Regions from separate parts of the Saccharothrix stipae genome, predicted to be linked through region 1. Evidence: predicted binding sites of a transcription regulator. Region 1 holds the regulator's gene; the other holds the start of a gene.
The links. The regulator HspR, encoded in region 1, represses chaperone genes until heat shock. The targets are predictions, from matches to a motif close to ANNTTGAGTNNNNNNNACTCAANNT.
Positions count from the first base shown of each region.

Region 1 (4,417 bases):
GGCCGGCGCGCACGGCGACCTCACCGGTGCGTTCAAGGCGGTGGCCGACAAGCTGGTCGGCGCCCTGCACGGCACCGGCCTGGAGGCGTTCGGGCACGAGGGCGAGGAGTTCGACCCGTCCGTCCACGAGGCCGTGCAGCACAGCACGTCGCCGGACGTCAGCGGGCCGACCGTCACCGCCGTGCTGCGTCGCGGCTACCGGTACGGCGAGCGCGTGCTGCGGCCCGCGCTGGTCGCGGTGACCGACCACGAGCCGGCCGCCGAGCCGCCCGTCGTCGAGCAGTCGGTCCCAGCAGGGACGGCCGACGAGGCCGTCGAGAAGCCGGTGGAAGAGCAGCAGCAGGACTGAGGAAGGGGGCGGCGTCCGTTGAGCGCTCGCGACTGGATCGAGAAGGACTTCTACCGCGAGCTGGGCGTCACCTCCGACGCCTCGGCCGACGAGATCAAGAAGGCGTACCGGAAGTTGGCGCGGGAACTGCACCCCGACGCCAACCCCGGTGACGCCAAGGCCGAGGCGCGGTTCAAGGCGGTGTCCGAGGCGTACGGCGTGCTGTCGGACACCGCCAAGCGCAAGCAGTACGACGAGGCCCGCCGCCTCTTCTCCGGTGGCGGCGGGTTCCCCGGCGGTTTCGGCGCCGGCGGCGGGTTCGACGTGGGCGACCTGTTCGGCCGCCAGGGCGGCGCGCAGCCCGGCGGCATGGGCGGGCTCGGCGACCTGCTCGGCGGGCTGTTCAACCGCCGGGCCGGCGCGTCGACGTCGGCGACCAGGCCGCGGCGCGGCGAGGACGTCGAGACCGACGTCCGGATCGACTTCACCGAGGCCGTGAAGGGCGCGACCGTGCCCATGCGGCTGTCCAGCCCGGCGTCCTGCGGCACGTGCGCGGGTTCCGGCGCGCGCCCCGGGACGTCACCGCGGACGTGCACGAACTGCGGCGGCGCCGGCCTGGTGACGCGCAGCCAGGGCGCGTTCGCGTTCTCCGAGCCGTGCGCGGACTGCCGCGGCACCGGGCGGATCGTGGACGACCCGTGCCCCGAGTGCGGCGGCGACGGCGTGAGCACGAAGACCCGGACGCTGACCATCCGCATCCCGCCCGGGGTGGACGACGGCCAGCGGATCAGGCTGGCCGGGCAGGGTGAGCCGGGGCGCAACAACGGGCCCGCCGGCGACCTGTTCGTGCGCGTGCACGTCAACCCGCACGCGCTCTTCGGCCGGTCGGGCAACGACCTGACCGTGACCGTGCCGGTGACCTTCCCCGAGCTGGCGCTCGGCACGACGTTGACCGTGCCGACCCTCGAGGGCAAGGTGACGTTGAAGGTGCCCGCGGGCACGGCCAGCGGCCGGGTGCTGCGGGCCAAGGGCAAGGGCATCGCCAAGCGGGACGGCCAGGTCGGCGACCTGCTCATCACGCTGAACGTGGCCGTGCCGAACAACATGGACGCCGCTGCTCGGGAGGCGTTGGAGAACTACGCGTCGGCGACGGCGAAGCACGACCCGCGCGCGGAGCTCAACGCCCTTGTGGAGAAGAGGTCGGTGTGAGCTTCCCGTTCCCGCCCGGCACCGACGAGGACACGCCGTTCTTCGTCATCTCCGTGGCGGCCCAGCTGTCCGGTCTGCACGCGCAGACGCTCCGGGCCTACGACCGGCTGGGTCTCGTGTCGCCCGGCCGCACCTCCGGCGGCGGGCGCCGGTACTCGATGCGCGACATCGTGCTGCTGCGGGAGGTGCAACGCCTCTCGCAGGAGGAGGGCGTGAACCTCGCGGGCATCAAGCGCATCATCGAGCTGGAGAACGAGGTCGGCGCGCTGCGCGCCAAGGTGCAGGAGCTGAGCGAGCAGGTCGCCTCCGCCATGGCCGCGGCCGAGCACGCCGCCGCGTCGGTGCACGCGTCGTACCGCCGCGACCTGGTGCCGGTGCGCCACGAGACGGCCCTGGTCGTCTGGAAACCGAACCCGAAGCGCTGAGGACGTGCCGCCGGGCCGCTGTGTAGCTCAATAGGGTGATCATGGCCGGAAAATGTACGGAAACACTGTTCCCGTACCTCGGTTAGGAACGAGGAACCCCGCGACCACCACCCGCCCCCGACCCCCGGATCACGACCGCCCACCACGCCCCCCGACGCCGACCCCGACCCCTTGACCCGAACGACGCACACTCGACCGGCCGACCCGCGCCAGACTGGACCCCGTGGACTACGTCTTCGTGCACGGCACCACCCAGTCGCCGGCCGCCTGGCGCCCGGTCGAGGACCTGCTCCGCCGACGCGGCCACCGCACCGTGGCCGTCGACCTGCCCACCGACCGCCCCGAGCTGCGCGCCGTCGACTACGCCGCGATCGCCCGCGCCCAAGCGGGCGACGCGCTGGCCCCGGTCCTGGTGGGCCACTCCGGCGCCGGCCTGCTGATGCCCGCCATCGCGCGCGCCGTCGGCGCGTCCCACCTGGCCTGGATCGCCGCGATGATCCCCGGCCCGGTCCCGCTGGCCGACGAGCTCGCGGTCGACACGGGCGAGATGTTCAACCCCGAGTGGCGATCGCTCACCGAGCCCCCCACCGCGGACCCCGTGGTGGCCTCGTACTTCCTGTTCCACGACTGCGACCTGGCGGGTGTGCGCGCGGGTCTGCGGACGCTGCGCCTGTTCTACCCCGCCGCGACGTACCGCGAGGTGCACGAGCTGCCGGACCTGCCGTCGACCTACGTCCTGCCGCGCGACGACCGCACGCTGCGGCCGTCGTGGATGCGCCGCGCCGCGCGCGAACGGCTCGGGGTCGAGGCGATCGAGGTCGACGGCGGGCACTGCCCGCAGACCAGCCGGCCGGAGACGCTGGCGGCCGTGCTGGGCGCGGCCCGGCCAGGGCCGCCGTGACGCACGCGGACCGCCGCGAGCGCTGAGGCCCGCAGAACGTGAAGAATTTTCGGAAAGTGACTCAGTCCAGCGTGAACGGGTCGTACCTGATCCGGTCGAGCGGGGTGCCGGCGACCAGCATCCGCGACACGGTCGCCCGGATCATGGACGGCGAGCCGCACACCAGCACGTCCCGGTCCTCCCACGCCCCGTAGCGGGTGACCACGTCCGCCAAGGTGCCCTGCTCGATCCCGCGCGCACCGGGGTCGGACTCCAGCACCGGCACCACGGTCAGCCACGGGTTCGTCATGGCGAACCGCTGGAGGTTGTCCAGGTCGTACAGGTCCTCGCGGGTCCGCCCACCCATGAACAGGTGCACGCGCGGGTTCTCGCCCCACTGCGCCATCTCGTCGATGATCGCGTGCATGGGGGCGACACCGGTCCCGCCGGCGACCATCAGCACGTCCCGCCCGGACTTGCGGTCGACGCTGAGCCGACCCATCGGCGGGCCGATGCGCCACACGTCACCGGGCTGGGTGTGGCCGACGATCGACCGGCTGACCCACCCGCCCTCGACCGACCGGATGTGGAACTCGATGATCCCGTCGTCACGCGGCGCGTTCGCGGGCGAGTAGTACCGCCACAGCCGCGCGCGCTGCGGCGTCTCGACGCTGACGTACTGCCCGGCGCGGTACCCGACGGGGTGGTCGGGTTGCAGCCGCACGACCGCGAGGTCCCAGCTCACCCGCTGGTGGTCCAGCACGGTGGCGTGCCAGTAGGCGGGGCCGTCGTCGGCCGCCGCAGCCTCCTGCATGGCCCGCGCCATGATCGTGTACGCCTCGGCCCACGCCATCTCGACCTGGGGCGTCCACGCGGGCCCGGCGAACTTCTTCACCGCCGCCAGCAACGCCATGCCGACGGACTCGTAGTGCACGTTGACCACGCCGAACTTGCGGTGGTCGCGCCCGAGTTGGCGCAGGAACGGGATCAGGTCGTCCGGTCTGTCCACCATCTGGACGACGTGGACGAGGGCGCGCAGCAGTCGGCTGCGCTGGACCTCCATGTTCGCGGGGAACATCTCGCGGGTCGCCGGCGCGAGGCTGAAGAGCATGCCGTAGAAGAACTTGGCTACCTCTTCGGCGCGCGACTCCACCACCGCGAAGCTCTCCCGGATCATCCGCACCATAGCGGTGACACCAGGAGGAGGTTCTCGGTGTGGCGGGCTCGGGATGGGGCTCAACACGGCGTTCGCAGTCATGGTCCGGGCGCAGTCTCCACGTTTCTGGCGGCGCCAGCAAGGGCGCTACGTCCTCGTCAAGCTTCCATCCCCGACGAGGGGACACTAACCCGCCAACTGGCCGATCGACTCCTTGATGCCACCTTCGAGTGCAGTGCGATTACGGACGGTTGCTCAGCGCTCCCGCAAACGAGTGGACATTCCCTTCCACGTATACCGAACTCGGTGCTTGTGGCCCACCGCCAGACGCGCATCCCCTCACGGGATGTGGGCCACGCCGCACGTCAACCGACCCGTCCGGGTCCGCCGCCACGCCCGGCGGCGGACCTCCGGACCAC
Region 1 covers NZ_BAAGTN010000017.1:442,402-446,818, reverse strand. The annotation lists gene grpE (nucleotide exchange factor GrpE) at 1-349, shown strand, start outside; gene dnaJ (molecular chaperone DnaJ) at 368-1,537, shown strand; gene ACYVLT_RS30180 (heat shock protein transcriptional repressor HspR) at 1,534-1,962, shown strand; gene ACYVLT_RS30175 (alpha/beta fold hydrolase) at 2,186-2,863, shown strand; gene ACYVLT_RS30170 (FAD-binding oxidoreductase) at 2,925-4,028, opposite strand.

Region 2 (4,417 bases), on a different contig from region 1:
AGACCTCGCCGGTCATCGCCACGTCGGACCGCACCGGGCGGCCGGACAGCAGCGACGCGAGCGCCGTGGTCATGGTGACACCGGCCGACGGCCCGTCCTTCGGCACCGCGCCCGCCGGCACGTGGATGTGCACGCCCCGATCGGCCAGCGCCTCGGCCCGGTCGTCGTGCGACCTCAGGTAGGACAGCGCGATCTGCGCCGACTCCTTCATCACCTCGCCGAGCTGGCCGGTCAGCGTGACGCCCGCACCGCCGGTGCCGGAGGAGGCGAGCGACGCCTCGACGAAGAGCACGTCGCCGCCCGCGCCGGTGACCGCCAGGCCCGTGGCCACGCCCGGCACGGTGGTCCGCTCGGCCGACTCCGGCGTGTGCTTGGGCGAGCCCAGGTAGCCGCGCAGGTCCGGCACGTCGACCGTGACCGGCAGCTCGGCCTCCTCCAGCGCCACGCCTGCGGTCACCTTGCGCAGCACCCGTGCCAGCGAGCGCTCCAACTGGCGCACGCCCGCCTCGCGGGTGTACTCGCCGGCCAGCTTGCGCAGTGACGCCTCGGTGATCGTGACGTCCTGAGCCGTGAGGCCGGCGCGTTCGACCTGGCGGGGCAGGAGGTGGTCGCGGGCGATGGTCACCTTCTCGTCCTCGGTGTACCCGTCGAGTCGCACCAGCTCCATCCGGTCCAGCAGCGGGCCGGGGATGGAGTCCAGCACGTTGGCCGTGGCCAGGAACACCACGTCCGACAGGTCGAGCTCGACCTCCAGGTAGTGGTCGCGGAAGGTGTGGTTCTGCGCGGGGTCGAGGACCTCCAGCAGCGCCGCGGTCGGGTCGCCCCGGTAGTCCGCGCCGACCTTGTCGATCTCGTCCAGCAGCACGACCGGGTTCATCGAGCCCGCCTCGGCGATCGCCCGGACGATCCGGCCGGGCAGCGCGCCGACGTAGGTGCGCCGGTGGCCGCGGATCTCGGCCTCGTCCCGCACGCCGCCGAGGGCGACCCGGACGAACTTGCGGCCCATGGCCCGCGCGACCGACTCGCCGAGCGAGGTCTTGCCCACGCCGGGCGGGCCGACCAGGGCCAGCACCGCGCCGGAACGGCGACCGCCGACCACGCCGAGGCCGCGGTCGGCCCGACGACGGCGCACGGCCAGGTACTCCGTGATGCGCTCCTTGACGTCGTCCAGGCCCGCGTGGTCGGCGTCGAGGACGGCACGGGCGCCCGCGATGTCGTAGGACTCCTCGGTGCGCTCGTTCCACGGCAGCTCCAGCACCGTGTCCAGCCACGTGCGGATCCAGCCGACCTCGGGCGACTGCTCCGAGGTCCGCTCCAGCTTGTCGACCTCGGCCAGCGCGGCCTTGCGCACGGTGTCCGGCAGGTCCGCGCCCTCGACCCGGGCCCGGTAGTCCTGCTCCTCGGTGGCGGGCTTGCCGTCCAGCTCGGCCAGCTCCTTGCGGATCGCGGCCAGCTGCTGGCGCAGGAGGAACTCGCGCTGCTGCTTCTCGACGCCTTCCTTGACGTCCTTGCGGATCGTCTCGGCCACGTCGAGCTCGGTCAGGTACTCGCGGCCCCACTCCAGCAGCTTCTCCAGCCGCTCGGCGACGTCGCTGGTCTCCAGCAGCCAGACCTTCTGCTCCTCGTCCAGGTACGAGGCGTAGCCCGCGAGGTCGGCCAGCGCGGACGGCTCGTCCACCTGCTGCACCGAGTCGACGACCTGCCACGCGCCGCGCTGCTGGAGGATGGTGGTGACCAGCGCCCGGTACTCGCGGGCCAGCTCACGGGTGCGGTCGTCCACCGGCGGCTCGTCCGCCACGGTCGCCTCGACCCACAGTGCCGCGCCCGGACCGGTCGTGCCGGTGCCGATGCGGACCCGCTCGGTGCCGCGCACCACGGCCGCGCGCTCGCCGCCGGACAGCCTGCCGACCTGCTCGATCACCGCCAGCGTGCCCACCTTGGCGTACTTGCCGTCCAGCCGGGGCACCAGCAGGACCTTCGACCGGTCGCCGGAGGCCTCGCCCGCGGCCGTCGCCGCCTCGATCGCGGCGCGGGCCTCGGCGGTGGCGTCCGAGCCGCTGAGCCGGATCGGCACGACCATGCCCGGCAGCACGACCACGTCGTCCAGCGGCAGCACCGGCAGCGCCAACGTCTCGCCCATGATCCCTCCAAAGTTGAGTCTGACTGGCTCAACCAAGGTGAGCGCGGGATTGTTTCCGGTTCGTGTTCGCCCACAGCGAGCGCCCATTCGGGGGTCGAACCTGGGCCGGACGGTGGTGACCCGGGATGGGAGACCCGGGCCGCGGTCGGGAGCCGGACCTCCTACGGTTACCGCGAATCGCGCCGCGAGCGTCCATTCGGGGGTTGTGCCCGGTTTGCCGCACCGCGACGATCACGCGGTCCACTGACGAGGAGATGTGCGCATGGAGCAGGCGAGCTGGGTCCCGTCCTCGGTGGACCTCCAACGGCCGAGCGCGGCCCGGATGTACGACTACTACCTGGGCGGGTCGCACAACTTCGCGGTCGACCGCGAGGCGGCCAAGTCGGTCGAGCAGATCTTCCCCGGCATGTCCGGCGCGGCCCGGGCCAACCGGTCGTTCCTGCGGCGGGCGGTGCGCTACCTGCTGTCGCAGGGCGTCGACCAGTTCCTCGACCTGGGGTCGGGCATCCCGACCGTGGGCAACGTGCACGAGATCGCCCAGCAGACCAACCCGGCGGCCCGCGTGGTGTACGCCGACGTCGAGCCCGTCGCCGTGGCGCACAGCACGGCGTTGCTGGCGGACAACCCGCTGGCCACCGCGATCCAGGCCGACCTGCGCGACCCGGACTCCGTGCTGGCCGCCGACGAGGTCCGCGCGACGCTCGACTTCGACCGGCCCATCGGCCTGCTGATGCTCGCGGTGCTGCACTTCGTGCCCGACACCGACGACCCGCACTCGGCGCTCGCCCGGTACCGGGACGTGCTGGCGCCGGGCAGCTTCCTGGCCATCTCGCACGCCAGCTGGGACGGCGTGTCGCAGGAAGCGCGGGAGAGCGGTGAGCAGGTCAACGCCATCTACCGCCGCACCGACAGCCCGCTGGTGCTCCGCTCGGGCGCGGAGGTCGCCGCGTTCTTCACCGGACTGGACGTGGTGGAACCCGGCGTCGTGCCGTTGAGCGAGTGGCGGCCGGACTCCGACGACGCCTACATCAACGCGTACGCGGGCGTCGGCCGCAAGGCCTGACCGCCGTCACTCCGGTGGGGTCAGGCGCAGGTCGGGGTCGACGGGCGGCTCGCCGTCGAACGGGCCGTCGGGCACCGCGCCCAGCGCGTCCAGGGTGAGGCCGATCTCCCGCGCGTGCGGGTCGAGGCCGGTCGGCGGGGTCGTGAACCACTCGTGCAGGTCCGCCGGGATCCGGTAGCGGGCGGTGAGGTCGCGGTACAGCTCGCCGCGCTCGCCGGACTGCTCGGCCAGCTGCCGGTACTCGCGCATGGCCAGCCGCATCCGGATCCAGCGGTAGCGGTCGGTCCGGTCGCCGCCGTCCTCGGTGAACCGGGTGCGCAGCAGCCGCCCGGCCTCCGCGCCGCGCTCGGCCAGGGCGCGGATGGTCTCCGGGCGCATGAACAGGTTCGTGCCGCCTTCCAGCGCGCCGACGCGGACGTGCGCGATCCGGCCGCGGTAGCCGGGCAGCGCGGACTGCATGGTGTCGCGCCAGTCCAGCATGGTGTCCAGGATCGCGGACGCGAAGTGCCGCACCAGCCCGATGCCGCGCCACGGCGTGCCGCTGGTGGACGCGTCCTGCTCGGGCAGCCAGACGGGCCGGTCGTCGCCCGGCGGGTAGGACTGCAGCGAGAGCCCGAACGTCGGCCAGCGCGGCAGCAGGTTGTCGAAGAAGTGGATCGGGAAGTTGCTGGTGATCCCGCCGTCGGAGAACCAGTGCACGCGCGGCTCCGGCTCGGCGCGCACCAGCGGGACCGCGGCGATCAGGCCCGGCAACGGCATGCTCATCCGCACGGCCAGCGCGACCGGCAGGTTCCTCGGCAGCACGCGCACGGTCTCGGTGGGGTGCAACGGGCAGTGGTGCCGCGTGGCGTCGTCGCCCAGCTTGTCGACGGTGCGCCCCGGCAGGACCTTCCTCAGGCACGTCGGGCAGAACAGCCACGCGTCGGCCGGCTCGGTGAACGGCAGCCGGTAGGGGCGGCCCTCGGACAGGTCCGTCGTCATCAGGACCAGGTTGGTGGTCAGGTCGTCGAACGTCAGGTCCGCGGTGCCGGACAGGTCGTCCAGCCGGTCGGCGATCCAGTCGCTCAACGGCGGCACGCCGGTCGACGCCGGGACACCGCAGCGCCGGTCCCAGAAGGACGGCCGGAACTCGCCGGTGCCCGGCACGAGTCCGAAGTGGATGGTGGTGGCCATCCGGTCGAGGAAGCGCTTGGCGCCCAGGCCGAAGGTGAGCG
Region 2 covers NZ_BAAGTN010000008.1:837,409-841,825, forward strand. The annotation lists gene lon (endopeptidase La) at 1-2,140, opposite strand, end outside; gene ACYVLT_RS20750 (SAM-dependent methyltransferase) at 2,403-3,203, shown strand; gene ACYVLT_RS20755 (patatin) at 3,210-4,417, opposite strand, start outside.
Region 2: the regulator HspR is predicted to act here: its motif matches at 2,151-2,175, upstream of lon (endopeptidase La).